Linked DNA regions of Pseudosulfitobacter pseudonitzschiae. The protein of the gene in region 1 interacts with the protein of each later gene in a pairwise test. Links are inferred from orthologs where the notes say so. Each region holds a gene or a part of one and is shown on either strand. Other genes may lie near its edges.

Region 1 (14,725 bases):
GGCATTGCTGGTGCATCAATGAAACCGGACCTCTTTGCACAGTGGTCCGGTTTTTTCTTGATAATTTCCACAAAGATTGCACGCAGATGGCTGAAATCTCGCCACATGCTGCCCCGAAACACCTCCGCCCGCCAATCACGAGTCGGGCGTGGCGAACCGCACCAAGGTTGCACGCCTGATCTGACGGCCCAGCAACCGACTGTCGCAGAGCGGGGTTTACGTGGCCCGTGCAACGACCTACCTGTCATCTATCATCCTGACCGGAGCCGACCATGCCTACCAAACCGCCCCTGACCCTGTATCTTGCCGCGCCGCGCGGATTTTGCGCAGGTGTGGACCGCGCCATCAAGATCGTCGAAATGGCATTGGAGAAGTGGGGCGCGCCCGTCTATGTGCGCCATGAGATCGTGCACAACCGCTTTGTCGTGGACGGGTTGCGCGACAAAGGTGCCGTGTTCGTCGAAGAACTGGAAGAATGCCCCGATGACCGCCCCGTGATTTTTTCAGCCCACGGCGTGCCCAAAGCAGTGCCAGCCGCCGCCGAAGGCCGCAAAATGGTCTATGTCGACGCCACCTGTCCGCTGGTCAGCAAGGTCCACATCGAGGCCCAGCGCCATTCCGAGGCAGGCTTGCAAATGATCATGATTGGCCACGCCGGGCACCCCGAAACCGTCGGCACGATGGGGCAGTTGCCCGAAGGCGAGGTGCTGTTGGTTGAAACCCCCGACGATGTGGCCCGCATCGACGTGCGCGACCCCGCGCAGCTGGCCTACGTCACCCAGACCACCCTGAGCGTGGATGATACAGCCGACATCGTCGCCGCCCTCAAGGCACGCTTCCCGACCATCATCGGCCCGCACAAGGAAGACATCTGCTACGCGACAACCAACCGTCAGGAAGCGGTCAAAGCCATCGCACCCAAATGCGACGCCATGCTGGTAGTGGGTGCGCCGAACTCCTCCAACTCGCGCCGTCTGGTCGAAGTGGGCGCCCGCGCAGGATGTGGCTATGCGCAACTGGTGCAACGCGCAGACGACATCGACTGGCGCAGCCTGGAAGGCATCGCATCTATCGGCATCACCGCTGGCGCATCCGCACCCGAAGTGTTGATTAACGAGGTGATCGACGCCCTCAAAGCACGGTTCGACGTGACCACCGAAATGGTCGAAACCGCCGTGGAAAACGTGGAGTTCAAAGTGCCGCGCGTGCTACGCACCCCTGCCTGACCCACCCGAAGGAGACCCGAATGCCCAAGACCACTGGCCTTAGCCACCTCGGACTTGCTGTGCGCGATCTCGACACGACAACGGGTTTCTTTGTCAAATGTCTGGGTTGGCTGCAAATCGCCCAAGACCTGTCCTATCCAAGCAACACGGTCTCTGACGGCAATCTGCACCTGACCCTGTGGCAGACACAGCCAGCCGCCACGTCGTTCAATCGGCGCACCCAGATCGACCTGCACCAACTTGCGCTGTCCGTACCCGACCAAGACAGCCTGATCGAAACTGCAAAGCTGGTCGCAGGCTGGCCCGGTGTCACCGTCGACATCATGCCCCAAGCGGTGGGCGACGGCCCCGCACAGCATATGATGTTCGCCGAACCGGGCGGCGTCGCGATGGAACTGGTATGGGACGGAGACCCATCACCTCGCCACCGGTTGTCATGACAGGACGCCCCCCGATGACCACACCCCCCCGAGCACCGCTGATCTTGGGCCTTTTGGGCCTGATCCCCTTTGTCTGGGGCGCGGCCACTGTCCTGAATGCCGACCTTGCCGAATGGTCCATGCGCACGCTGGGGTCGCGGTTCGTCGGCCCCTATGTGCAGCTGTTCTATGGCGCTGTGATCCTGTCGTTTATGTCGGGCGTTCTTTGGGGGTTTGCCACCAAAGCCGAAGGGGCCCAAGCGGCCACTGGCTATGCACTGTCAGTGATCCCTGCACTTTGGGCGTTCCTAATGACTGGCAACGGACCTGTCGCGGCTGGGCTGAACCTGATGGCGGGCTTCACGGGGCTGCTGCTGCTTGATTTCGCCTTTTGGCGTTGGGGGCTGGCCCCTGTGTGGTGGATGCCCTTGCGGGTTCTGCTGACCGGCATCGTGCTGATATGTCTGGCCATCGGGGTCTTTGCATGAGCGACAAAGCCACGTTGGAAGTCTACGCGGCCCAAGCGGCAAATTACGCCGCCATGACCGACCACAAAGATCCGCAACTGACCGATTTCATGGCGGCCCTCGGACGGGGCCGCATTCTGGATCTGGGTTGCGGTCCGGGCCGCGCGGCGGGTCGAATGGCGCGGGCAGGCTTTGATGTGGTCGCAATGGACGCAGTTCCCGAAATGGTGGTAATGGCTGCACAACACAGTGGCGTGACGGCGCAACTTGGCACTTTTGAAGATATCAACGGCCATTATGATGGCATCTGGGCCAACTTCAGCCTGCTACACGCCCCACGCGCTGACATGCCCCGCCATCTGGCCGCGATCAAGACGGCTCTGCGCAGCGGCGGGCTGTTTCACATCGGCATGAAACTGGGTACCGGCGCGGCCCGCGACAGCATCGGGCGGCTCTACACCTACTATCCCGAAGACGAATTGACCGAACTTCTGACGCAGGCAGGCTTTGTCATCGACGCCCGCGCGCATGGACGTGACAAGGGGCTGGACGGCACCTATGCCAACTGGCTATGTCTGCGCGCTCATGGCTGATTTATTTGCATATACCGATGGCGCGTGCAGCGGCAATCCCGGCCCGGGCGGCTGGGGTGCCTTGATGCTGGCAATGGAAAACGGGACTGTGGTCAAGCAACGCGAATTGCACGGCGGCGAAGCTGCGACCACCAACAACCGCATGGAATTGCTGGCCGCGATCAACGCGCTCGAGGCGCTGGAGCGCGCCAGCAAGATCACCGTGGTGACCGACAGCAACTATGTCAAAAACGGCATAACGTCGTGGATCTTCGGCTGGAAAAAGAACGGCTGGAAAAATGCCGCAAAAAAGCCGGTGGCCAATGCAGAACTTTGGCAGCGACTGGATCAGGCCCAAGCCCGCCATGACGTGACATGGAAATGGGTCAAGGGCCACGCAGGCCACCCCGAAAACGAACGCGCCGATGCACTGGCGCGCGCCGGGATGGCTCCTTACAAGACCAAGTCGAAATGAAATCCGTTGTCTGCCCCGTGGCCCTGCATCCCGATGGTGCGCCACGCCGTCTGGCCATCGCGACCCACCCGCAAATTGCGCTGGTGCACAGCACCCTACCGCAGGCTGCACGCCCTGAAAATGCGGCCGCACAGGCGCTTTTTGCCGTCGGCGGGCTGGAAACACGCGCAGCCCTGCTGCTGGGCACCTCTGACAACATCGTCAAAGCCGAGCGCTGGCACTTTGCGCTGTGCCGCACTGTACCGCCTGTGCGCGACCTGTGGCAAAACGCAGACCCGGACGGCGAGTTGCGACGCTTCGGATGGTTGGCGCTGGATGGCACCGCACCTGACGACATCGCACAGGTATATCAACGTGCGCTCGACTGGATCAGGGGTGCATTATGAGCTGGCTGGCGCTTCTCGATTTCGGCTCGGTGCTGATCTTTGCGCTGACCGGCGCACTGGTTGCCAGCCGCGCCCAGATGGACCCCGTCGGCTTTCTGTTCATCGCCTGCCTGACCGCAATGGGCGGCGGCACCCTGCGTGATGTGTTGCTGGACCGCAATCCGGTGTTCTGGATTGCCCAGCCCACGTATATCGCCGTCGCCTGCGGGGCGGCCATCGTGGTGTTCTTTACCGCCCACCTGCTGGAAAGCCGCCTGCGCACGCTGGTCTGGCTGGACAGTTTTGCGCTGGCCATCGCCGTGCCTGCGGGGGCCGGTGTTGCGCTGGACCTTGGCGCGCCGGCACCCATCGTAGTCCTGATGGGCATGATCACCGGCTGCATGGGTGGCCTGATGCGGGACGTCGTAGTGGGTGACGTGCCCGTTGTACTGAAGCAGGGCGAACTTTACGTCTCGGCTGCCTTTGGCGGCGCGCTGGCGCTGTGGGTGACGTCAACCTATGTGGCAACAGGGCTGCCTGCGTTGGCCGCAGGTGCGGGTATCACATGGATCTTGCGTGCAGGATCACTCGCCTTTGGCTGGCAACTGCCAACCTATCGGTCAACCCCGCCAAAATCCTGAACCCCAGCAATCGGCCAGCTATCTGCGCCAATGGGTCGGGACAATAACCAGCGCCCCGATGCTGGACACAATCGCGTTCAGCCCCGCGCTGGAAAACCCGAACCCGAACATCAGCCGCACGAAATAAAACAAAAACGCACCACCAATGCAGATAATGATGCTTTGCAAGATGCCATTGTGGGTAAAGCCCGAACGCTCCGAGACATAGCCGACGATGCCCGCGATCACCACGGTGCCTATCAGGACGGGAAACATCGCGTCTCTCCTAAAGCTGCGTACCTGCGGGCAACGCCGTACCGCGCAGGAACTCTGTGACATCCTGCGCCCCGCGGCCTGCCTTTTGCAAGCGGGTCAATCGCACGGCGCCCGTACCACACGCAACGCACAGCGTATCGTCCAGCACCACCCCCGCAGCACCCTGCCCCTCTGCCAGACGGCTGCCCAACACCTTGATGCGCACGCCCTCCCGTTCGAACCACGCGCCGGGAAACGGCGAAAGCCCGCGAATTTGGCGGTCCACGTCCACCGCATCACGCGACCAGTCCAACGCCGCCTCGGCCTTGTCAATCTTGTGGGCATAGGTCACGCCCTCCTCGGGCTGCGCCTGTGGTTCCAACCCGTCCAGTTGTTCCAGCGCCGCGACGATGGCGCCCGCGCCCAGCGCGCTCAGCCGGTCGTGCAACTCGGCCGTCGTCTCGGTCTCGCCAATTGGCGTCACCTCGCGCAGCAGCACCGGCCCTGTATCCAACCCTGCCTCCATCTGCATGATGCACACGCCGGTGTCAGCATCGCCCGCCATGATCGCACGGTGGATCGGTGCCGCCCCGCGCCAGCGTGGCAACAGGCTTGCGTGAATATTCAGGCACCCGCGCGCCGGTGCATCCAGAATGGCTTGGGGCAGGATCAATCCATAAGCGACAACCACGGCCACATCTGCCTGCAACGCAGCAAATTCCGCCTGTGCTTCGGGCGCTTTCAACGACACCGGATGACGCACCTCCAGCCCCAACGCGGCGGCGCGGGCGTGAACAGGTGTGGGCCGATCCTTTTTGCCACGCCCCGCCGGACGCGGTGGCTGGCAATAAACGGCTGCAATCTCGTGGCCTGCATCCACCAGCGCGTCCAGCACCGGCACCGAAAAATCAGGCGTGCCCATAAAGATAATACGCATAGGGTGTCCTTTCCTGTCCGTCAGGCACTAACGCGATTTGCGCGCCTTGCGGATCAGCATATCGCGTTTCACACGGCCCAGATTGTCAAAATACATCCGCCCCGCCAGATGGTCGATCTGGTGTTGCACCGAACGCGCCTCAAGCCCTTCGAAATCGCGGCGGTCAATCATGCCCTGCGGGTTCAAAAACCGGACAGTCACATTTTTGGGGCGGATAATCTCGGCATGGACACCGGGCAGATTGGGCGAGGCTTCTGTGCCCGCTTCAACCTCGTCCGACGCTGTCAGGATCATCGGGTTTGCCAGCAGAATACGGCGACTGCGGTCCGGTGTGGCATCGACCACCGCCACTTGCAGCATCACCCCGATCTGCGGTGCAGCCAGACCGACGCCGGGCATTGCGTCCATCGTCTCGACCATATCGGCCCACAGTGCGCGAATCTCGTCGGTGATCGTCTCGACCGGCGCTGTGGCCGTGCGCAAACGCTTGTCCGGCCATGGGACAAACGGGCGCACGGTCATGTAGCGATCGCTTCATATTCGGCCAGCAATGCGGCGCGCGCCTCTGCATCAATGCGGTCAAAGGTCAGAACGCCGTCCAGATGGTCATATTCATGCTGCGCACAGACCGCATCAAAGCCGATCAGATCACGGCTCTGCCGCACGCCGTCAAGGCCGGTATAAAACAGCCGTACGCTCGAAGGCCGCATGACCTCGGCGGAAACGCCGGGGATCGACAAACAGCCTTCGCTGTGCGTCGCAGGCGTCTGGTCCAGTATCTCGATCTGCGGGTCAATACACACCAGCGGATCAGGCGCGCCCTCTTTCCAGCCGGTGTCCATGACAAAAATCCGCTGCATCACACCAATTTGCGGCCCTGCCAGCCCACGCCCCGGTGCGGCGTACATCGTTTTCAGCATATCAGCGGCCAGTATCTGCACATCTGCGGTTACCGCGCCAACATCGGCGCAGGCTTCCGTCAAGCGCGCATCGGGCCATGTCAAAATCGGGCGTGTGCTCATGATTTGTCACGCGCCAGTTCGCGTTTCAGCTTGGTCATTTTGCGGGTAATCATCTGGCGGCGCAGCGGCTTGAGGTAATCAATAAACAGCTTGCCATCCAGATGGTCGATCTCGTGCTGCACGCAAGTCGCCCACAGTCCGTCCATTTCTTGGGTGTGCTCCTTGCCGTCACGATCGATCCAGCGCACCTGTACTTCAGCGGGGCGGGTCACGTCGGCAAAATGCTCGGGGATCGACAAACAGCCCTCCTCGTAGACATTCGTCTCGTCCGATGCGGCGATAATTTCGGGATTGAACATGATCATCGGGCGGGGCGCTTCACCCTCGGCCTTGACGCAGTCCAGCACGATCAGCCGCTCCAGAACGCCCACCTGTGGCGCGGCCAGCCCGATACCCGGCGCATCGTACATGGTGGCCAGCATATCGTCGCCCAAGCTGCGCAATTCGTCCGTCATATCAGTGACGGGCGCGCAAAGCTTCTTGAGCCGTGGATCGGGGTGCAAAAGGATAGGGCGTTTCATGGCAGGTCATGTAGGACAACACGGGCGTCGGTGCAACGGCCCCTTGCGCTTGGCCGCAGGGACGTTAGCAATGCGGGCACAATCACAGGAGAGACCCCATGAGCTTTGACGACATCATAGACCGCCGTGACACCCATTGCGCAAAATGGGACATGATGGAGAAGCTATATGGTGTCTCTGCCGATGACGGTCTTGCAATGTGGGTGGCCGATATGGATTTCCAGCCCCCAAAATGTGTCATCGACGCCCTTCAGGCGCGGGTCGATCACGGTATGTTCGGCTATTTCGGTGACGACAGCGATTATCGCGCCGCGATCCAGTGGTGGATGAAAGAACGCCACAACTGGGACATCCAGCCCGAGTGGATCTTCAGCACCCACGGATTGGTGAACGGTGCCGCCATGTGCATCGACGCCTATACAAAACAGGGCGACGGCGTGGTCATGTTCACGCCGATCTATCATGCTTTTGCCCGCGTGATCGAGGCCGCCGACCGCCGCATTGTCGAATGCCAGATGGCCCTGACCGATGGCCGCTATACGCTGGATTTCGACGCGTGGGATGCGCAGATGGACGGATCGGAAACGCTGTTGCTGCTGTGCAGCCCACACAACCCCGGTGGTCGCGTCTGGACGCAGGCCGAACTGGAAGGCGTCGCTGCCTTTGCCAAGCGGCACGATCTGATCATCGTCTCGGACGAAATCCACCACGATTTGGTAATGCCCGGCCATACACACATCCCGATGGCCCAGATCGACGGCATTGCGGACCGTCTGGTAATGATGTCGGCCACCACCAAAACCTTTTCGATCGCGGGTGCACATGTCGGCAACGTGATTATTCAGGACGAAGCGCTTCGGGCCAAGTTCGCCAAACGCATGGGGGCCCTTGGCCTGTCGCCCAACGCATTCGGATTGTTTATGGCAACGGCGGCCTATTCGCCCGAAGGGGCAGCTTGGGTTGACGCGTTGATGGAATACCTCGCCGGAAACGCGCGGATTTTCGACGAGGGCGTGAACGCCATTCCGGGTCTGAAGTCGATGCCGTTGCAGGCAACATACCTCAGCTGGGTGGATTTTTCCGGCACCGGCATGAGCCGCGAAGAAGTCACCCGCCGTATCGAGAAAGACGCGCAGATTGCCGCCAACTACGGACCCACCTTTGGCGCGGGTGGCGAGACATTCATGCGCTTCAACATCGCCACCCAGCGCAGCCGCGTGCAAGAGGCTGTGGCGCGTCTGACCAAGGCATTTGGCGACTTGCAGTAAGGCTTTGGCGTTCAGGCGCATGCGCCTGAACAGAACGGTCATGATTGCGCTCCGACAGGGGCGCGGTCAAACACCCCAACAGGCCGTCCGCACTCCGGCAGATTACATTTCGACGACAGGGCGGTCGGTCAGCAGGGCGACAGGCGCATCCGGCACCTTTTCAAAATCCAGCGCAGGCTTGTCCGCGACGGCGGTCGCGCGTTTGAATTCATAGATCATCTCGCCGGCCTCTTCGTCTGTGGCAACGATCAGGCACTGGAACAGATGGATCGCACCATCATACAGATCGACATAACCACGCAAATAAGGCGCACTTGACGCATCGACCGAAAAGCCGGTTTTCCACATGCGCAGCACCGGATGGGTCACCCCATCAATGTTCACACGCAGGCGCGAAGCCTTCTTCAGACTGGCCAAACGGGCGCTGTCCAGACCGGCCTGTACCTCTTTTGGCAGAAATGTCGTCATGGTCGTCCCCAATGTTGTCGGGTTAAAACTTGGCGCATCTTTGCTTAGCATCAAGTAAATTTACCATGATCTTCAAAATGCTGCACTGCGGCTGTTGCCGAAATGTGCGCCTGCGCAGGGGGGCTGCGCGATGACTGCGCTGTGCCTTTGCCCGTGCGCGCCCTAGGTTTGGGTCAACCAGCAAAGGAGATAGATATGGGTTTGCTCGTGGACGGCAAGTGGCAGGACAAGTGGTACGATACGGATTCCTCGGGTGGAAAATTCGAACGCACCCAGCCCAAGTTTCGCAACTGGATCACCGCAGACGGGTCCGCCGGCCCATCTGGCGAGGGCGGATTTGCCGCCGAATCGGGGCGCTACCATCTTTACGTTTCGCTTGCCTGCCCGTGGGCGCACCGCGCGCTGGTGTTTCGCAAGCTCAAGGGACTGGAGGATCACATCGGCCTGTCCGTCGTGCATCCCGAGATGCTGGGCGAAGGATGGACCTTTGACACAGATTTTGACGGTGCCACCGGCGACACGTTGTTCGGCCTGCCCTATGCGCGCGACATCTACACCCGCGCTGATGCGACGTTTTCGGGCCGCGTCACGGTGCCGATCCTATGGGATAAGCAGCGCGAAACCATCGTTAACAACGAAAGCGCGGAAATCATCCGGATGCTGAACAGTGCCTTTGACGCGATCACCGGCAACACCGACGATTACTGGCCCGCGGAATTGCACACCGCGATCGAACCCGTGAACCACCGCATCTACGACACACTGAACAACGGCGTTTACAAGTCAGGCTTTGCCACCACCCAAGAGGCCTATGACGAGGCCGTGCATCCGTTGTTCGACACGCTGGACTGGCTGGAAGAACGGCTGGGCCAGAACCGCTATCTGATGGGTGACCAGATCACCGAGGCTGACTGGCGGTTGTTCACCACGCTGGTCCGTTTCGACAAAGTGTATCACACCCACTTCAAGTGCAACCGCGCGCGGATCGTTGATTACCCTAACCTATGGGCCTACACGCGCGAGCTATATCAATGGGATGGCGTGGCCGAGACGGTCAACTTTGATCACATCGTGCGCCACTACCACTACAGCCACGACACCATAAATCCGAACCGGATCATCCCGATCAACCCCAACCCCGATTTCAACGCACCGCACGGGCGCGGCTAGATCAGGCAGAGTGAGCTACGTTTTTCAGACCATAGTGTTCGACCATCGCGGCAAGATCCTCGGGCGGGGTCCGGCTTTGAACAAAGGCGCAGGCGTTCTGCGCGTGGGCAAAGATCGACCCATCGGAAAAGAACGACGTGTTGGTCACAAAGATCACCTGCGTGTCGGGGCAGCGGTAGCTGGCGAAATCCGAAACCGCCAGCGCGCTGCCGTCCCTGAGCACCAGATCAAGGATAATAATGTCGGGACAGGCTTCTACGATCTGCTGCGTTGCATCCTCTTGTGTGGTTGCCACGCGCACGTTCATGCCCGAACGTACAAGATGCTTGCGCCACAGATCGCACAAACCCGCTTCGCTTTCGACAATCAAAACATCCATCATCCGCATAATCCCCGGCGCCAATTAGGCCTGACCTCAGCAATCTGCCCAACACCTTAACAAAGTGTTAATGACAGCTCCCAAATCCTGACAAGTCGTAAATCAATCCTAAACCGGCTTGTTTTCGCCGTTGGGGCCGTGTGAATAGGGCGACAATCAGCCAAAAACGGCAAAAGGACACCTGAGTGGCACAAAATCGGGATCATGGCGGCAATCTGGACACAGCGCTTGCCCGCTTTGGCGGCGCGCACAGCGATTGGGTGGATTTGTCCACGGGGATCAACCCCGTGCCCTATCCGGTGCCACGGCTTGCGCCCGAGGCATGGACCGCCCTGCCCGATGCCACCGCAACCGCCCGGCTCGAGGCCGCGGCACGCGCGTTCTGGAATGTGCCAGATCACGCCGACGTGTTGGCCGCACCCGGCGCCTCGGCGCTGATCGCGCAGATGCCACGGCTGGCCACAGCGGGCAGCGTTGCGATCCCGGGGCCGACCTATAACGAACACGCTGCCGCCTTTCAGGTACATGGATGGGAGGTCACCCAAAGGGGCGTGGCGCAGGTTCTGGTGAACCCCAACAATCCCGACGGACGGATCTGGACCATTGATGATCTGAAAAACGACCTGCGAGTAATCGATGAAAGCTTTTGCGACGTCACCCCCGATGCTTCGCTGATGGCGCAGGCGGCCGCTTCGGGCACGGTGATCCTGAAGAGCTTTGGAAAATTCTGGGGGCTGGCAGGGCTGCGGTTGGGCTTTGCCATTGGTGATCCCAAGCTGATCGGCGCATTGCGCACCATGCTGGGACCGTGGCCTGTGTCAGGCATCGCGCTGGCGACGGGCACCGCAGCGCTGTCCGATCCCGACTGGGCGGCGCAAACGCGGGCGCGGCTGGCGCAGGATGCCGCACGGCTGGACACGATCATGGCGGCCAAGGGCGCGTCTGTTGTCGGGGGCACCGATCTGTTCCGCCTCTATGACGTCGATAATGCCACTGCTTGGCGCGACCGCCTTGCCGATGCGCAAATCTGGAGCCGCATCTTTCCCTATTCCGACACATGGCTGCGTCTTGGCCTGCCCGCGCCCCACTGCTGGGCCCGGATCGAGGCCGCCTAATGGACACGCCCCTGCTGCTGATCCTTGCCCTGCTGCTGGACGCAGCGTTGGGCGAACCGAAATGGCTGTGGGTGCGCCTGCCGCACCCTGCCGTGCTGATGGGGCGCGCTGTCGGTGCGCTTGACGCGCGGCTGAACACCGGCCCCCATCGCAAATGGCGCGGCGTCGCGGCTGTGGCGGTGCTGGTGCTGGGCGGCGGCGCTGTTGGCGCAGTGCTGAACCTGTTCGGCCCCGTGATCGTCACAATCGCTGCCGCGACCCTGCTGGCGCAGCGGTCGCTGGTGCAGCATGTAAGCGCAGTGGCCGACGGCTTGCGAATGTCGCAGGAACAAGGCCGCCGCAACGTCGCAATGATCGTCAGCCGCGACACCCGCGACATGGACACCAGCGCAACCGCCCGCGCCGCCATCGAAAGCGCGGCTGAAAACCTCAGCGACGGCGTAATCGCACCCGCCTTCTGGTTTTTGATCGGCGGCTTGCCGGGGCTGGTGATCTACAAGGCCGTGAATACTGCCGACAGCATGATAGGGTATCGCACCGAGAAATACCGCGCCTTTGGCTGGGCAGCCGCACGGCTGGACGATGTGCTGAACTGGATTCCCGCACGTCTGACCGCCCTGCTGATTGCCGCCCTCTCCGGCGGCTTGCACCAGTGGTCCGCCATCACCGCCGACGCCCGCCGCCATCGCAGCCCCAACGCAGGCTGGCCCGAGGCCGCAATGGCCCGCGCCCTGAACATCGCACTGGCAGGCCCCCGCAGCTATGATGGCGCGATCCAGCCGCTCGCCTGGGTGAACGCAGGCGGTCGTGTGCCGTTGAAACCGGCAGACATTGACGCGGCCTGCGCGATCCTATGGAAGACATGGGGTGCTTTTCTGGGTCTTACAGCCCTCGTATTCTTACTCTGAACTGGACCATTTATGTTGCGCCTTGCTTTTCTCGCTCTTGCCCTGACCCTGCCTGCGGCGGCTTTTGCCCAATGCGGTGGATCCTTTGCCGACTTCAAAGCGGGGCTGAAAGCCGAAGCCGTCAACATGGGTATCCCCGCAGCCTCGGCTGATGCGTTCCTGTCAGGTGTGCGTCAGGATCCTGCCGTTCTCAGGGCCGATCAGGCGCAAGGTGTGTTCCAGAAACCCTTTATCGAATTCTCGCGGCAACTGATTTCGTCCCAGCGGTTGAACAAAGGGCTGCAACTGGCCCAGCAATACGACAGCACCTTTGATGCCATCGAAGCGACCTATGGCGTGGACCGCACAGTGCTGTTGGCTTTCTGGGCGTTCGAGACCGATTATGGTGCGTTCCAAGGCGACTTTAACACCGCCAACGCGCTGGCCACACTGGCGCACGACTGCCGTCGCCCCGATCTGTTCCGCCCGCAGGTGCTGGCCGCCATGCGCCTGCACTCTGACGGCGAATTCGACCCACGCACCACCACCGGCGCTTGGGCCGGCGAAATCGGTATGGTGCAGATGCTACCGCTGGACATCATCGAAAACGGTGTCGACGCCGATGGCAACGGTCATATCGAGCTGAAAACCTCGCCCGTTGACGCGCTGACTTCGGGGGGAAAGATGCTGCAAAGCCTGGGTTGGCAGCCGGACCAACCATGGCTGCAACAGGTCAGCGTGCCGACCACGATGGATTGGTCGCAAAGCGGGCTGGACACCGTCAAACCTGCTGCCGACTGGCAGGCCTTGGGCGTGACTGCCCGCAGCGGCGCCTTGGCCGATCTGCCTGCATCGCTGATCCTGCCCCAAGGCCACAAAGGGCCCGCTTTCCTCACCTATCCCAACTTCAGCGTCTATTTCGAATGGAATCAGTCGTTCACCTATGTGCTGACAGCCGCCTATTTCGCCACCCGTCTGGGAGGCGCCGACATCTATGATGCGGGCAACCCCGATGCCGGACTGGATACTGCCCAGATGAAACAGCTGCAACAAACACTGCGCGACAGGGGCTATGATGTTGGCAAGATTGACGGCATTCTGGGCGCGGGCACCCGCAGCGCAGTGAAAGCCGAACAAAAGCGCCTTGGCCTGCCCGCCGACGCATGGCCGACACCGGCGTTGTTGAACCAACTCTAAAGGACACCCCACATGGCTCTTAAAAAAACCAGCGCCCAGATGGTCGCCGACGCCCGCACCCGTATCGAAGAAATCGAAACTGCGGATCTGATTGCGATGATGGATGACCCCGGCGTGCAAATCGTCGATCTGCGCGACCCGCGCGAACGCGAACGTCTGGGCTTTATCCCCGGCAGCTTTCATTGCCCGCGCGGAATGCTGGAATTCTGGGTTGATCCCGACAGCCCCTACTTCAAGGAAATCTTCGCCGAGGACCGCAAATTCGTCTTTCATTGCGCCTCGGGATGGCGCTCGGCGATATCGGTCGACACATTAAATGACATGGGTTTCAAATCTGCACACCTGAAAAACGGTTTCTCGGATTGGGTGAAAATGGGCGGACCCGTTGAAACCAAGAGGTAAATCCTGCCCCCACCTCTGCATCGGCTAAAATCCGCTCTACATCAAATGACATAAGGAACCGATTTTAAAGGAAAATAGCGGGAACAAGTCTCACTCCATCGTGTTCTTCCCACATCAAGTCACACGATCAGGAGGATCACATGAAACAGTTTCTAGCAACCACCGCAGCCGCAGCCCTGTTGGCAACTTCGGCTTTTGCACAAACCCAGATGCAGTCGCCTTTTGTCGACTCTACAGTTGAAGCAGTCAGCAGCGCACAGACCGTTCGCGCATCCGATTTGATCGGCAAGGCCGTCTATGTCACCCAAGCAGACGTAACGACCCAAGAGATCGATACAGATGCGATCGAATGGGAACGCGTGGGCGACGTGAATGATCTTATCATGAGCCCCGACGGCGAAGTTAACGCCGTTCTGCTGGACATCGGCGGCTTTCTTGGCGTTGGCGAACGCAGCGTTGCGCTAAATATTGACCAACTGAATCTGGTCAGCGGCATGAGCGATCGCGGCGAATATTATGTCGTATTCAAAGGCACAGCAGAGACGCTGGAAAATGCCCCCGAATATGACACATCCGTAATCGGCATGTGGGCCGAAGACAGCGCGGCAACTGACAACGCCGATGCCACGGACAGCACCATGACAACGGACACGGCTGCCACAGACCCCGCCGCGACGGATATGCAGGCTGACACTGAACAGGCAGCCGATGCAGATGCCGCAGCAACCGACAACACCGACACCGCAGCGACTGCCGACATGACGGCCGACAAAGACATGAAAACCGGTGCGGACATGGATGCGTCGGAAAACAATGACACCTTTACCGCCAATCCTCCAACCGTTGCGATGGACGGCTGGGCACAGGTCGAGTTTGATGACCTGACAGCCGAAGACCTGACCGGTGCCGCAGTGTTTGACGCCCAGATGGAAGGCATCGGCGAAGTGGGCGAGCTGTATG
Region 2 (14,988 bases), 300 kb from region 1 along the record:
GGCTGGGCAAGCCCGTGTTTATCCGTCGCCGCACCGAGGCCGAAGTCGCCGCGGCAAACGGGGTCGAGATGGAAGCGCTGCCCGACCCGATTGCACGCAACGCGAACATTGCAGGCGATGCGCCTGCAACAGACCCGAACCGGTCGCTGGTTCCTCCGGGCGGTGAAGCCGGCACGGACAGCGAATGGCTGGTGATGATGGGCGTTTGTACGCACCTTGGTTGTGTGCCTTTGGGCGATGCTGGCGACTTTGGCGGGTGGTTCTGCCCCTGCCACGGTTCGCACTATGATACCGCGGGCCGTATCCGCAAAGGGCCAGCACCCGAGAACCTTCCGGTTCCTGTGGCTGAATTCGTGGACGAAACCACGATTAAACTGGGTTAAGGGAAGGGAACGCAATGTCTGGAATTCCTCACGACCATTACGAACCGAAAACCGGTGCAGAGAAATGGCTTCACAGCCGTCTGCCCGTTGTTGGTTTGCTGTACGACACATTGATGATCCCCACACCCAAGAACCTGAACTGGATGTGGATCTGGGGCATTGTTCTGGTGTTCTGTCTGGTCTTGCAAATCGTCACCGGTATCGTCTTGGTGATGCACTATACACCGCATGTCGACATGGCCTTTGCCAGCGTCGAGCATATCATGCGTGACGTGAACGGCGGCTATATGCTGCGGTACATGCACGCGAACGGCGCTTCGCTGTTCTTTGTTGCTGTTTATGCCCACATCTTCCGCGGTCTCTACTACGGGTCTTACAAGGCCCCGCGCGAAATCACGTGGATCATCGGCATGCTGATCTATCTGCTGATGATGGCAACCGGCTTTATGGGCTACGTTTTGCCTTGGGGCCAGATGTCGTTCTGGGGTGCTACGGTTATCACCGGCCTGTTCGGTGCAATCCCGTTCATCGGTGAGGGCCTGCAAACGTTCCTGTTGGGCGGACCTGCGGTGGGCAACGCGACGCTGAACCGTTTCTTCAGCCTGCACTATCTGCTGCCTTTCCTGATTGCGGGTCTGGTTATTGTTCACGTCTGGGCCTTCCACTCGACCGGCAACAACAACCCCACAGGTGTTGATGTGCGTAAAGGTTCGAAAGAAGAAGCCGAGAAAGACACGCTGCCGTTCTGGCCGTACTTTGTCATCAAGGATCTGTTCGCGCTGGCCGTCATTCTGGTGGTGTTCTTTGCGGTTGTCGGCTTCATGCCGAACTATCTGGGTCACCCCGACAACTATCTGGAAGCAAATCCGCTTTCGACGCCTGCGCACATTGTTCCCGAGTGGTATTTCCTGCCGTTCTACGCGATCCTCCGGGCATTTACCTCGGATGTGTGGGTGGTGCAGATTGCATCGTTCGTGACCGGTGGCATTGTTGACGCCAAGTTCTTTGGTGTCTTGGCGATGTTTGGTGCGATTGCTGTGATGGCGCTGGTGCCGTGGCTGGATACCTCTTCGGTACGATCGGGCCGCTATCGTCCGATGTTCAAGATGTGGTTCGCGCTTCTGGTTGTCGACTTCTTCGCATTGATGTGGCTGGGTGCCATGCCAGCGGAAGAGCCTTACGCCAGCTTCTCGCTGATCGCCTCGGCTTATTGGTTCGGTTATTTCCTCGTCATCCTGCCGTTGCTGGGTGTGATTGAAAAACCCGACGCACAGCCCGCGACGATCGAAGACGACTTTGCCGCAAAAGTGGCCAAGACCGGTTCGGCCAAGGCCGATGCCGCGTCGCAGCCTGCGGAATAAGAGGATGAGCACCATGTTCAAGAAAATCGCACTTGGCGCTGCCGTGGCCTTTGGTCTGGCAGGGGGCGCTTATGCCGCTGGCGGAGAAGCGCATGTCGAAAACTTCGACTTTCCCTTCGACGGTCCGTTCGGCACCTATGACACCAACCAGCTGCAGCGCGGCCTTCAGATCTACACCGAGGTTTGCGCGGCTTGTCACGGTCTGAAGTTCGTCCCGCTGCGCACTTTGGCGGACGAGGGCGGGCCCAGCCTGCCCGAGGATCAGGTACGCGCCTATGCCGAACAATTCGAGGTTTTCGACCCCGAACTGGATGACACGCGCCCCGGCACCCCGGTTGACCACTTTCCGCGTTCGGCCCTTGAAAACGCGCCCGACCTTAGCCTGATGGCCAAGGCGCGCGCCGGTTTTCATGGCCCTTACGGTCTGGGCATCAACCAGCTGTTGAAGGGCATCGGCGGTCCGGAATACATCGCTACGCTGTTGATCAGCTATGAAGACCCACCTAGCTGCGCGCCTGAAGATTTCGCAGGGTATTACAACACCGCCTTTACCGCTGGCGGTTACCCCGAGGACTGCAAGGACGAGGACGGTGGTCATATGTACCCCGGCAGCTGGATCGCTATGGCCCCGCCGCTGGCTGGTGAAGACGTCGAATTTGCGGATGGCCACTCGAACGAGTTGCATCACGAAGCGCAGGACGTTGCGGCGTTTCTGATGTGGACGGCTGAACCCAAGTTGTCACAGCGCAAGCAAGCCGGTTTTGTTGGCGTGCTGTTCCTGACGATCCTGTCGGTGCTGCTGTACCTGACGAACAAACGCCTTTGGGCGCCGGTCAAGAAAAAGTACAAGCGCAAGGATTGATCCTGACGCTTGAGACAACATGACAAACCCCCGCGCTGGCGACAGGGCGGGGGTTTTTCGTTGCGGGCGGTCGGGCTGGCCGGGTCAGGCCAGCAAGTGGTTGTCCAACTGTCCGTTGATCGTGCCTGTGACGATGCTGCCCTCGGTCTGGGGGGCCGCGAAATGCACCTCGGTAAACTGGGCAGTGCGCCCCATGTGCGGGCTTTCCATCAGGATATGATGGGTGCGACCCACCTGTGCGCTCAGGTGGCGCTGAACCTGCGCGTCACCCGCTGCCCGCAGCCGTGCAGCCCGCGCCTTGATCGCGCGCCCGTCCACTTGCGGCATCCGTGCTGCCGGTGTGCCGGGGCGGGGCGAATAGGGAAAGACGTGCAGCCACGTCAGATCGCATTCCTCGACCAGAGCCAGCGCGTTTTCGAAATGCGCCTCGGTCTCGGTCGGGAAGCCGGCGATGATGTCGGCACCGAATGTCATGTCAGGCCGCAGGGCGCGCGCCTCTTGTGCAAAGCGGATGGCGTCGCCCCGCAGGTGCCGCCGTTTCATCCGCTTCAGAATCAGGTCGTCGCCGTGTTGCAGGGACAGGTGCAGGTGCGGCATCAACCGCGCTTCGGTGGCAATCGCCTGCATCAGTGCGTCGTCCACCTCGATCGAATCAATCGAACTGATCCGCAGGCGTGGCAGGTCGGGCACCAGCTTCAGAATGCGCATCACCAAATCGCCCAGACGCGGCGCAGCAGGCAGGTCTGCCCCCCACGATGTCAGGTCCACGCCGGTCAGCACAACCTCGTTATAGCCGCGGTCCACCAGCCGTTTGATCTGGTCCACCACAACACCCGCAGGGACCGAACGCGAGTTTCCGCGCCCGAAGGGGATGATGCAGAAGGTGCAGCGGTGATCACACCCGTTCTGGACCTGAACATAGGCACGGCTGCGCGTGCCAAAGCCGTCAATCAGGTGGCCTGCGGTTTCCGTCACCGACATGATGTCGTCCACTTGCACAGGCTCGGTGCCGAAATCTCCGGCCAAGCCCGACCATGTGGTCTGCTGCATCTTTTCAGTGTTGCCGATTACCGCGTCTACCTCGGCCATATTGGCAAAGGTGTCGGGTTCGGTCTGGGCCGCACAGCCCGTGACGATCAGACGCGCATTCGGGTTCGCCTTGCGCAGCTTGCGGATGTCCTGACGGGCTTTGCGCACGGCCTCGGCGGTGACAGCGCAGGTGTTGACCACCACGGCGTCTTGCAGACCCGCACTGGCGGCCAGTTCCTTCATCGCCTCAAGTTCGTAGGCGTTCAGACGGCAGCCGTGATTCGAAAAGATCGGGGCGCTCATGACAGGCTGTCCAGAAACGCCTGAGTCAGTTGTCCCGAAAAGACGTGCATCGTGGCACCCGTCATCCAGACGCCATCTTCGCGCCATTCAACACGCAACTGCCCGCCGTCCAGATCAATGACCACATCGCGCCTCGTCAGACCACGTCGCGCTGCCGCCACGGCAGTCGCGCACGAGGACGACCCCGAGGCCAGTGTCAGCCCCACGCCACGCTCCCACACACGCATGCGGATGCGGTCGCGGCCGGTGATCTGCGCCACCTGCACATTGGTGCGCTGCGGATACAGCGGGTGATGCTCGATGCGGGGGCCAAGTTCGGTCATATTCACCGCCTCGGCGTCATCGACAAAAAAGGTGCAATGCGGGTTGCCCATGCCGGTCGCTGTAGGCGCGCCCTCGATGGGTAATTCCAGCGTGTCCATGTCATGCGCCAGCGGAATGTCAGCCCAGTTCAACTGCGGATGACCCATGTTCACCGAAGTGATCCCGTCGCCCATGTCCCTTGCAGCCAGATCGCCACGGTCTGTGGTCAGGTGCAGGCTGTCCGCGCCGCTTTCATCCATCAGATAGCGCGCGATGCAGCGGGTCGCATTGCCGCAGGCCGCAGATAATGTGCCGTCGGAATTGTAAAAGGTCAGGTGCGCATCGCCCGCACCTTTGCCGATCACGGCCAATTGGTCGAACCCCACGCCGCGGTGCCGGTCGCCAAGAGCCTTGGCCAATGCAGGCGTGATCACCACGCTGCGCGCGCGCGCGTCTACAACAACAAAGTCGTTGCCCAGCCCGTGCATTTTCATGAACGGCAAATTTGTTTCATAATCCTGTGCCATCGGGGGCATATAACTCCGCCGCGAGGGTGAATCCAGTACCGCGCCAATAAAGTTGGTGAATAGGGCTTGACCGTCCCGCCAACTCTTTCTAGTTAGCCGCCTAGTGGGCCGTTAGCTCAGTTGGTAGAGCAACTGACTTTTAATCAGTAGGTCGTTGGTTCGAACCCAACACGGCTCACCACTTTACCAAAAACGCCATGCCGGTTGCAACTTTCGTTGCTGGGCATGGCGCTTTGGTTTTTCAGAGATAATTCCAGTCGCTTGTACTGTGGGTTTTTACCGACATGTATTGCCGCAACCGAACGCACCGGCGCTGCATCCACGTGCGCGGATTGGCAGAAGCGGAAAGCCTAAAGCGTGATGTCCTGCAAATCCCAAACAGCTGTCAGTGACCCTTCGCCCGTGCGCATCAGCCGGTTCAACGTGGCGGCCAGCGCCACGGTATCCCTGCGGTCAATGCAATAGGTCACGTCGGCAGCAACTCGCGCCAGAATATCCATGCCGATCTGTTCGGCGATAGCGATCAGCGATCGTGCACTTTTGCGCAGCGCGTCAAAGTCGTCGGCGCGAAACAGACGCTCGCAGTGGGACATACGCAATGCCAGTTCCTCCATGGCGCGGCACAGTACATCTTCGGCGCTGACATCGCCCAGTTGGGCGTATAGTGCGCCCAGACGGTCATTGTTAACGGCTACCGCCTCGCGTGGATTGATGTGTGTTATAAAGCTCATTTTGGTGATCACCCCTTGTTGGCCCCCACGGCCTGAGCGCACCTTAGGATCACACTTGTTGGCATTTGGTTGATGCCTGCGGGGCAGGGAGACGATTTTCTCTCGAAATTGGGTAGAATTCGCTGTATCGCGGGCGTCACCCGACCCGAGGCCCCAAGCGAGAGGACCACAAAAATGCACAACGTGAAGCCACTTCCCAGCTATTTGCTACAACGCTATCATGGCTGGAAAGCCACGGGATATGCCGATAATCAGGCATGGTACCGGCGACTGGCAAACGAAGGTCAACGTCCACGCGCGATGATGATTTCGTGCTGCGACAGCCGTGTGCATGTAACGTCGATCTTTGGCGCGGATCAGGGCGAATTCTTTATTCACCGCAACATTGCCAACCTTGTGCCCCCCTACGAGCCGGATGGCGACCATCACGGCACGTCAGCTGCGGTCGAGTATGCTGTGACCGTACTGAAAGTGGCGCATCTGATCGTGATGGGCCATTCCAACTGCGGCGGCGTTCAGGGCTGTATCGACATGTGTCAGGGCAAAGCGCCCGAGCTGGAAGAGAAAACCAGCTTTGTTGGTCGCTGGATGGACATTCTGCGCCCCAAATACGATCTGGTCGCGAACGAGCCTGATCCAAAAGTGCAGATACAACAGCTTGAGAAACACGCGGTTGTCGCGTCGCTGGAAAATCTGTTGACCTTCCCCTTTGTCTCGGACCGTCTGGCTTCGGGCGAATTGACGATGCACGGGTTGTGGATGGACATCGGCGAGGGTGGGTTGGAATATTACAACCATCACGATGAAAAATTCCTGCCGGTTTCAACCACCTGACATACGAAAAGGTGGCGATCCTCACACCAGAGCATCGCCACCTTCTATCTTATGTTCCACGCGACTGGCCACGTCGGGGACTGCATCTGGCGGAGCGCAATGCAACCGCTGCAGTACCCTAGGCCCGACCTTGAACAGACTGCTTCGGTCCACCCCTGAACCTGTGCGGCAGCTGACAATCATCGTTTTGAATGAAGGCGTGTGAACTATGCTTCGAAAACACGCTGACGTGCAGCGGCCTTCACCAAGTGCGCTTTTGCGGCACCGGTTGGTCGGCTCCCCACCGGAGCCGCTTTAGAAAGTGACCGTTTGTTCCCATGTCCCCACACGGGCGGTCTGTGTCTGCTGATGTCCCCTGTCTTCCAAAGTTTCATCCGCTGACAAGAAGACCATAGTCTGACACAAGTTAAGAAGTGTTTGCGCCAATCGTTAAACTGCCGGCATATGTGGATGTATCGGGTGAAAACTACCTGAAAACAGAGATTTAGACGCGTCTTTGGAATGAAGTAATTAAACCTTATAGTGGGCACACACCCGAAACATGGTTGCCGGGGCGTTAAGGTTTATCAAACCCGCAGGCGGTCACCGCAAGACTTTCCCCTCGGGCCAGTTCATGTCCACATTCAACGTCACATTTGATTCGTCGCCGGGCGCCAGGTTCATGTCCCACATCAGGATACCCTTGCGGTCATCGTGGTCAGTAACCGTAGGGGCCGGTTGCGACGCCCAGTCAATGTTCAGGTCTTCTTGCTGGGTCACGGGCACGCGGTCGAACAATTCCACGCGCCATGGCATAGTGCCGGTGTTTTCGACGTCGATGCGCGTGGTTTCGGCGATCTCGCTTGACCGTGAAATGATGCCCCGGTCGCCTTCGTTACGGTTCAGGCGCACACGGTTCAGGCGCAGTGTTTCGATCGGCCCAAAGGCAATGTCGACCTCTTCGCCCGGTGCCACGGGATCAAAGCCGAACTGGCCAACCATTTGCCCGTCGACAAAGGCGGTGGCATATTGGGTGCCCAGCAATTGTTCTTGCGTGGTGTTGGTTATACGCGCCATCCGGTAGGCAACACTGTCACGCAGCGGCACCGCGCGGGCATAGACGTCTGGGGCAAAACCGATTTTGTCCAGCGCGATGCGGACTTCGTCGGCGCCATTGGCCACGCTGACCGGCTGGGAAAAGACGTATTGCACGCTGGGGCCGTCCAGCATGGCGATGGCAACTGCGGGCTCTTCCATGGCTGCGGGCGCGGGTGGCGCGATGTCAGCGGTGGCCCCCATCACCGCTTCGGAACTGACGCGGGCCTTTGGGGTGGCCGGGTCTTCGATGCGGCGCAGTTCCGAGTAGATCTCGCTGGGCCAAGTCTGGCCACTGGGTTGGACAGTCGCAAGAGTAAGTGTCACCCCGCCCCAGTTTTCGCCGCTGGATTGGGCTACGGCAGCACCACGTTCAAGCTCCAGCGCGGGGGCGTCATCTGTGGTCAGCCGCAGATTGTAAACCGGATACCAGGCGGCATCGTTTACCTGATAGCTGACCTCGAGCGTTGCATCGCCCGCCGCTGCGGCGGTTGCAGTCAGGGTCAGACGGGTGTGATCCTGATCGGCTGTCAGCAGCGCATCCAATGCGGCTTGTGCGTCCTGTACATCTTCGACGCGGTCTGCGCGCTCTTCCATCAGGGTCCGGATCGACGTGCGGGCCTGACCTGCCGCTTGTCCGGCCACCAAAGTTTGATCGCCGATCATCTGTGACAGATCGCGCAGCGTACCAACATCTGTGGGCAACGCATCAGAGGTGCCAAGGGCGGTCAGGAAATCGGTTTGTGCCTTGGCGGCTTGCACCGCTACCTGCGCCAGCGCGATACGGTCGTCCAATGCGTTCAATGTGGTTTCTGCCGCTTTCAGCGCATCCCGCGCTGCGGTGATCTCGGCGGTGTCCTGATCGGGGCCGGGGGGTTGGTTGCGATCCCGGAACGACACAGATTGCAATTGCGCCCCCGCCAGTTTGACCGAGATGCGGGCCGGATCGACGTATTGCGGCAGATCCGGCAAAACCAGATCATGGGTGCCTTGCGGCAGCGTCACCGTGGTGGTGCGCGTGACCTGCGCGCCACGCGGATAGACGGTTACCGTATCTGGCGCGCTGTCGATGGTCAGCGTGTCGGCCCACAAGGCCAACGGGCCCAGCAGGGCACAGATGGAAACGACGGGGGCTAAAATGGCAATGCGCATATCTGGAACCTTTTGAAAACGAATGTCCCCCAGCGTGCGAAAGCGTAACCCAAAAGAAAAGGGGCGCCGTGAAGCACCCCTTGAAAGCTGTACATATTTCGGCGGAATTCAGCCTTTTTTCAGGATCCGCTGGCCCAGCACTTCGGCGATCTGAACCGCGTTCAGGGCGGCACCCTTGCGCAGGTTGTCGCTGACGCACCACAGGTTCAGACCGTTGTCGATGGTGCTGTCCTGACGGATGCGGCTGATGAACGTGGCAAAGTCGCCCACGCATTCAACCGGCGTGACATAGCCGCCGTCCTCGCGTTTATCGATCACCATGACACCGGGGGATTCGCGCAGGATGTCGCGGGCTTCGTCTTCGTCCAGAAACTCTTCGAATTCGATGTTGATGGCTTCCGAGTGGCCGACAAAGACCGGAACGCGCACACAAGTCGCTGTCACCTTGATCGACGGGTCGATGATCTTTTTCGTTTCGGCGACCATCTTCCATTCTTCCTTGGTCTCGCCCGAGTCCATGAAGACGTCGATGTGCGGGATTACGTTGAATGCGATCTGTTTGGTGAACTTGCGCGCAGGCTTGTCGTCGGTGGGATTATAGATCGATTTGGTCTGGTCCCACAGCTCGTCGATGCCCTCTTTGCCTGCACCCGATACCGACTGGTAGGTGCTGACAACAACGCGTTTAATCCGTGCGCGGTCGTGCAAAGGCTTCAGCGCCACAACCATCTGCGCGGTCGAGCAGTTGGGGTTGGCGATGATCTTGCGCTTGACGGCCAGTTCGATGGCGTCGGGGTTCACCTCGGGCACGATCAGCGGAATGTCGGCGTCGTAGCGGTAAAGCGACGAGTTATCGATGACATAGCAGCCAGCTTTGGCCGCGATGGGCGCGTATTTCTTGGTGGCGTCCGAGCCTACGGCGAACAGCGCAATGTCCCAACCCGTGAAATCGAACGTATCGAGATCCTTCGTCTTGAGTGTCTTGTCGCCAAAGCTGACCTCCGTGCCCAACGACTTGCGGCTGGCCAGAGCGGTGATTTCATCCACCGGAAACTGACGCTCGGCCAGAATGTTCAGCATTTCGTGGCCCACATTTCCAGTGGCGCCAACGACGACGACGCGATAACCCATTGCGATTCTCCATTTTCGGGTGCTTGGCGTCCATATACCGCTTGTCCCCGTGTTAAAAGGGGCATGAAAAATCTGTTTTAGGCGGTGTTGTCGCGGGAAAACGCATAAAGTGCCAGTCCGGCAACCAGCGCAAGGCCGAAGAATCCGAAGATTGCCGCATAGGGGGCTGCCACATCGCCGCCCTGCGCGTCTGCGTGCAGCCGTCCACTGACGAATTGCATCAACCCGACGCCGCCGATGCCAAAGAGGTTAAGCAAGGTCACACCGCGCCCTGTCAGATGTGGCGGCACAAAGCTGCGACCATGTGCGACCATCATCGGGAATGACGCCCCGAACAACCCCACGGCGCACATCAACGCCACGGCGGTCCACAGGTCGGGCTGGGGCATTGCCCACAGCGCCAGCACTGCGGCAGCCGTCAGCGCGTTGCCGGTAAAGTTTACCCATTTGCGGCTGCCCACCAGCCGGTCCAGCGGGCCATAGGCCACCACACCCAAGATCATTGCCAACCCCATCAGCAGTGTCGCCACGCCGATCTGCGACTGGCTGGCATCATAGACATCGCGCAAATAGGGACCGATCCACAGGCCACGGATGGCCCCTGCAGGCGCGTAATGCACAAACATCAGCGGCAGGATCAGCCACAACACCGGCATTTTCAGCAGATCAAACACCGACCCGCGCAGGTCGGTTTGCAGCTTTTCAGGGTCTTGAACGGTAAAGGCCACACCTGCCGCAACCGCCGCAGACAGCGCCGCAAGCCCGCCCATCGACGCGCGCCAGCCGATCAGCTCGGCCGAAATGGCCATCGGATAGGACGCGATCAGGTTGCCGACTGTGCCCACGCCCACCATCAATGCGGCCAATGTGGCGAATTGTACGGGCGGGAACTCGCGGGCGAAGATATAGTAGGACGCCATCAGAACCGGTGAACACCCGATACCGATCAGCACCATCGCAATGTTGATGTGCATGGCCCCTGTCGCCAACGCAAACAATGCAGCACCGCCACCGCCGCCCACCAACAGCAGGGCAGCAGCGGTCCGGCGGGGGCCGATGGTGTCCAGCGCCCAGCCCACAGGAATCTGCATAGCGGCAAAGGACAAAAACCAAAGCCCCGAGGCAAAAGCCAGCGCTTCCGGCGTGATGTTCAGATCAACTTGGAGTGGGCCTGCCAACACTGCCAGAAAAGCGCGAAAGAACTGGCTAAGCACATAGGCCAGCGCCAGAAGAAATAGTCCGGTTCGCATCGTGTGGCCTTTCAAGCTTTGGTGAAGCTTGGTTACACGGGCGGACAGACCGTGCAAGAGTGCGTATCAAGCTCAGCAGCAACAGCGAGACCGACAATGGACCAGTTTTATGATCGCTTGCCGCTGCAAAGTGCTTTTGGCACGCTGTCGAACCCTGCGCGTTACACCCCTTTGCCTGAGGACTGGTTTGTGGGGGCCTCGGATATTGTCGGCTCGACGCAGGCGATTGCCGAAGGGCGATACAAAACGGTCAACATGATCGGGGCAGCGGTGATTTCGGCGCAGATCAACGCGGCAGCAGGGCAGGCGTTTCCGTTCGTCTTTGGCGGGGATGGTGCGGCATTTGCCTGCCCCCCGGAACGGGCCGAAACCGCAAGCCACGCGCTGGCGGCGGTGCAGTGCTGGGCCGGTGAAGAGTTCGGGTTGCAGTTGCGCGTGGCAATGGTGCCTGTGTCCGCGATCCGCAAAGCAGGGCGCGACGTGGCCGTGGCACGGTATCAGGCGTCAGGGGACGTTGATTATGCAATGTTCTCGGGGGGTGGTCTGAGTTGGGCCGAGGCGGAAATGAAACAAGGAAGGTTCAATCTGCCCCGCGCTGGCGCAGGCACGCAGCCCGACCTGACCGGCCTGTCGTGCCGCTGGAGTCCGATCAAGGCGCGCAACGGACAAATCCTGTCGGTGCTGATCCAGCCCGAAGAGGGGGCAGAGGCCGTGAAGGTTGCAGCGCTGATTGATGCGGTGCTGAAGGTTGTGGGTGATCTGGACCGCAACGGGCACCCCACGCCCGCCGAAGGTCCGGATGCCGGATGGCCGCCAGCGGGCGCTGACATCGAAGCCCGCGCAACACATGGCAAATTGACAGTGGGCAAACGCAAACGGCAAATCCTGTTCGAGACGTTTATGGCGTGGGTTCTGATTAAGACGGGCTTGAAGGTCGGCGGTTTTGATGCGCGCGGCTATGCCCGAACGGTTGCCGAAAATGCCGATTTCCGCAAATTTGACGACGGGCTGAAAATGACGCTGGATTGCGATGACGCCACAGCGGCGCGGCTGACGGCTGTGCTGGAGACAGCGCGGATGGCAGGCACCATCCGCTATGGAACGCACAGCCAGAGCGAGGCACTGATGACCTGTATCGTGCCGTCGATGCAGCGTGACGATCATGTGCATTTTATCGACGGGGCGGCGGGCGGCTATACACAGGCGGCCACGCAGATCAAATCCGGCAGCGCCTGAGGTTTCTGCCGGATTTGGATATTTTTAGCCAAAAGAAATCAGGGCTGTCTATTTCACCCAACGGTTTGCAGCCGCGCGGGCGGCGTTGGCCAGAAGCGAGGCGTCGACGCCAACAGCGACGAAACGCGCGCCGGCTTCCATTGCGGCGATCAGCACTGACTCATCGCTGCTGAGAATGCCGGGCGCCTTGCCTGCGGCGGCGATCCGGCGCGTTGCGTCAAGGATTGCGTCCATGACATCGGGGTGACTGAGGTTGCCCATATGGCCCAGATCGGCGGACAGATCGGCGGGGCCGATGAACACGCCGTCGATACCGTCGATTTCCAGAATATCATCCAATGCGGCAAGACCCGCGCGGTTTTCAACCTGTACCAGCAGGCAGGTCTGGTCGTCCGCCGTCTGGCCATAGTCTGGAATGGTGCCGAACCCTGCCGCGCGCGTGCTGGAATAGCCCACGCCGCGTATGCCGAAGGGAGGGTATTTCATCGTACGCACCAGCTGGCGTGCCTGATCGGCGCTTTCGACCATGGGCACCAGAACGGTTTGCGCACCGCAATCAAGCACCTGTTTGATCATCCATGTCTCGCCCACCGGCACGCGCACGGCAGCATGTGACGGCGACGCCGCGAGCGCCATCAACTGGTCGCGGATGGTCGAGATGTCGTAGGGTGTGTGTTCGCCGTCGATCAGCAGCCAGTCAAAGCCCATCGCGCCCATAAGCTCTGCAGTGTTAACCGTGCCAAGGCTGAGCCAGCAGCCCATGACGGTCTTGCCGTTGGCAAGGGCTTGTTTGAATGTGTTGATTGGCGCTGGCATCGGTTTCTCCTCCGGGGGTGTATGCGAGGCGTACCTTAGAACGCGCCCCGCAACTTTGACCAGAGGAGTTGGCGGGGGTCAGATTACCTTGATCACGTCCTTGCCCACCGCCAGCATATAGCCGCGCCGCGCGATGTTCTTGACCAGCAATTCGCTGACGATCTGGTTGCCTAGCGTGTCGCGCAGACGTTTGATGCGGGTGGCCCCTGCGGCCTCTTCGCAGTCCGACGCATCGCGGCCTGATATGATTGCCTCGATCTCGACGCCGGATAGCACATCGTCGTCCATCCGCGCCTCGGCCAGAATCGACATGGTTTCCATCGCCGCATCGGTCAGTTTGAAGCCAAGGTTGTTCAGATAGACGGTGTTTTCCTCGCGGCTGATCAGAAGCGAGTTCACTTCGATGCCAGCGCGTTCGATCTGGGCCAGACGGCGGCCCATGCCCACCAGCATGACCAGAAACACCAGTGCGGCCACCAGCAGCGCCGTGGCAAAGGTCAGCAGCACGAAGATAACCAAGCGGTAACTGTTCAGGGTAGCGGAAAAGGCCGTGCCCGACTGCGCGAGGATTTCGAGCAGTTTGATCTCGGACTGGCTGGTCAGGTCGGCATTTTCGATAAAGATGCGTTCGACTTGGGCATTAAAGGCGCCCGCGTCCGGCAGGGTCAGAAACAGCACGATGGCAGCTGCAAGCAGAATGGCGACAATCGCTGCGATCCCGCCCAGCACCAGCCGTTCACCGGCCTGACGCATTTCAGAAGCGGAGGAAGTATTGTCCGGCACTGTCTTTCCTTTGATCAAGGCCTTCGGGGCCGAACACAGACACAATCTGCAACAACGTCCAGCCGTTCGCGGCAAGACGATTCTTCAGGTCCGCCTGCGCCGTACCACGGTCACAGGCAGAAACCTGCGCCACACCATAATGCAGGCGCAGGGGGGCGTCTTTCTTCGCCTTGTAATCGGCAAAGCAGTCGGCGGCCTGGGCCGCCGCCGGCGCGGCCAGCATGGCGGCACAGGCAAGGGAAAGGAGAATGTGTTTCATATTGGGACTGTGGCCCTTGTCGTTGCGATATTCAATAACAACAGGGGTTTCGCGTGGCTGATATTGGATAACAGCCGACTGTTATTGTGTGACTTGGCCCAATGCGCCCACCTTTGGTCCAAGGTTCGGCCATGCAGGCAGGGCCACCCAAAAACACATGACCCTTTACGAAAGGAACACGCCATGCCGATTCTCACACATCGGTCCCTGCACCGCAAGTTCATCGCCTTTGTCGCAGGCCTGTCCATTGCCATCACAGGGCTGTCCGCAGTCCCCGCCGCCGCGGATCAGGATGACACCGCCCGCGCATTGGCGGCCATTCTGGGGCTGGCGATTGTCGGCGCTGTTATCCACGATTCCCGCAAGGACAAGGATCACGTGACCCGTCATGACACCTATCGACCGGTCGCTCGCCCTGGCTATCGCCCTGACCCGCGCCCGCTGCACCCGCGCCCGTTGCCGCCGCGTGCCAACAACCGCAAGTTGCTGCCGCAGGCGTGCCTGCGCACATTCCATACCCGTCAGGGCAAGGTAAACGGCTTTGGCGACAAGTGTCTGTCGAACCGCTACCGCTACTCCAACAGCCTGCCGCAAGCCTGCGTGCTGCGGTTCCGCAACCAAAACGGATATGGTCGCGGCTATGACGCACGTTGCTTGCGTCAGCGGGGTTACGAATTGGCCCGCCGCTAATAAAGGGGGTGCCATGACCGGGGACGGGTCCCTGTTTCCGGTCAAACTTGGGGGAGGGTGTTCGGGCACCTTCCCCCTTTTTGCTTGGCGTGCTCGGCGTCAGGCAGACAGAGCCGTTACATAGGCATTGCGGATCGATGCATGCACATCGCGGGACGCCACAGCGTCACCGAGAAGATGTAGCGCGCCAATAAAATCCGGCGAAGTCTCGAGTTGGTGGTACAAATCGTTCAGCGCATGCGTTCCACGTTCAACGACGATCTG

The links.
Region 2: the proteins of def (region 1) and SULPSESMR1_RS14830 interact in binary tests that used the Escherichia coli proteins (3 or more experiments, as listed by UniProt). The link is inferred for Pseudosulfitobacter pseudonitzschiae from one-to-one orthologs.

The regions. Positions count from the first base shown.
Region 1 is NZ_CP022415.1:2,698,668-2,713,392, forward strand. Bases 5,118-7,810 are described here. They hold def (peptide deformylase), read right to left. Parts: upstream 6,880-7,810; coding sequence 6,355-6,879; downstream 5,118-6,354. Other genes in these bases: fmt (methionyl-tRNA formyltransferase), read right to left, coding at 5,118-5,336; def (peptide deformylase), read right to left, coding at 5,364-5,858; def (peptide deformylase), read right to left, coding at 5,855-6,358; SULPSESMR1_RS13300 (MalY/PatB family protein), read left to right, coding at 6,978-7,810. Also shown: ispH (4-hydroxy-3-methylbut-2-enyl diphosphate reductase), read left to right, coding at 273-1,226; SULPSESMR1_RS13245 (VOC family protein), read left to right, coding at 1,247-1,666; SULPSESMR1_RS13250 (DUF3429 domain-containing protein), read left to right, coding at 1,681-2,133; SULPSESMR1_RS13255 (class I SAM-dependent methyltransferase), read left to right, coding at 2,130-2,705; rnhA (ribonuclease HI), read left to right, coding at 2,698-3,159; SULPSESMR1_RS13265 (hypothetical protein), read left to right, coding at 3,156-3,545; SULPSESMR1_RS13270 (trimeric intracellular cation channel family protein), read left to right, coding at 3,542-4,165; SULPSESMR1_RS13275 (hypothetical protein), read right to left, coding at 4,184-4,420; more of fmt, read right to left, coding at 4,431-5,117; more of SULPSESMR1_RS13300, read left to right, coding at 7,811-8,147; SULPSESMR1_RS13305 (hypothetical protein), read right to left, coding at 8,250-8,615; SULPSESMR1_RS13310 (glutathione S-transferase family protein), read left to right, coding at 8,811-9,785; SULPSESMR1_RS13315 (response regulator), read right to left, coding at 9,787-10,164; SULPSESMR1_RS13320 (threonine-phosphate decarboxylase), read left to right, coding at 10,350-11,279; adenosylcobinamide-phosphate synthase CbiB, read left to right, coding at 11,279-12,187; SULPSESMR1_RS13330 (lytic murein transglycosylase), read left to right, coding at 12,200-13,363; and 2 more genes. UniProt on the Escherichia coli protein: Removes the formyl group from the N-terminal Met of newly synthesized proteins. Requires at least a dipeptide for an efficient rate of reaction. N-terminal L-methionine is a prerequisite for activity but the enzyme has broad specificity at other positions.
Region 2 is NZ_CP022415.1:3,002,217-3,017,204, reverse strand. What follows is about bases 7,680-10,635. They hold SULPSESMR1_RS14830 (aspartate-semialdehyde dehydrogenase), read right to left. Parts: upstream 9,691-10,635; coding sequence 8,668-9,690; downstream 7,680-8,667. Other genes in these bases: SULPSESMR1_RS14825 (MFS transporter), read right to left, coding at 9,768-10,635; SULPSESMR1_RS14835 (DUF4139 domain-containing protein), read right to left, coding at 7,680-8,559. Also shown: petA (ubiquinol-cytochrome c reductase iron-sulfur subunit), read left to right, coding at 1-383; petB (cytochrome b), read left to right, coding at 398-1,744; SULPSESMR1_RS14865 (cytochrome c1), read left to right, coding at 1,758-2,606; tRNA (N(6)-L-threonylcarbamoyladenosine(37)-C(2))-methylthiotransferase MtaB, read right to left, coding at 2,691-3,938; dapF (diaminopimelate epimerase), read right to left, coding at 3,935-4,768; SULPSESMR1_RS14845 (hypothetical protein), read right to left, coding at 5,119-5,499; SULPSESMR1_RS14840 (carbonic anhydrase), read left to right, coding at 5,674-6,333; more of SULPSESMR1_RS14835, read right to left, coding at 6,916-7,679; more of SULPSESMR1_RS14825, read right to left, coding at 10,636-10,940; SULPSESMR1_RS14820 (DUF3095 domain-containing protein), read left to right, coding at 11,037-12,176; SULPSESMR1_RS14815 (HpcH/HpaI aldolase family protein), read right to left, coding at 12,225-12,992; SULPSESMR1_RS14810 (hypothetical protein), read right to left, coding at 13,071-13,775; SULPSESMR1_RS14805 (hypothetical protein), read right to left, coding at 13,747-14,034; SULPSESMR1_RS14800 (cytochrome C oxidase subunit IV family protein), read left to right, coding at 14,218-14,724; SULPSESMR1_RS14795 (FAD-dependent oxidoreductase), read right to left, coding at 14,824-14,988.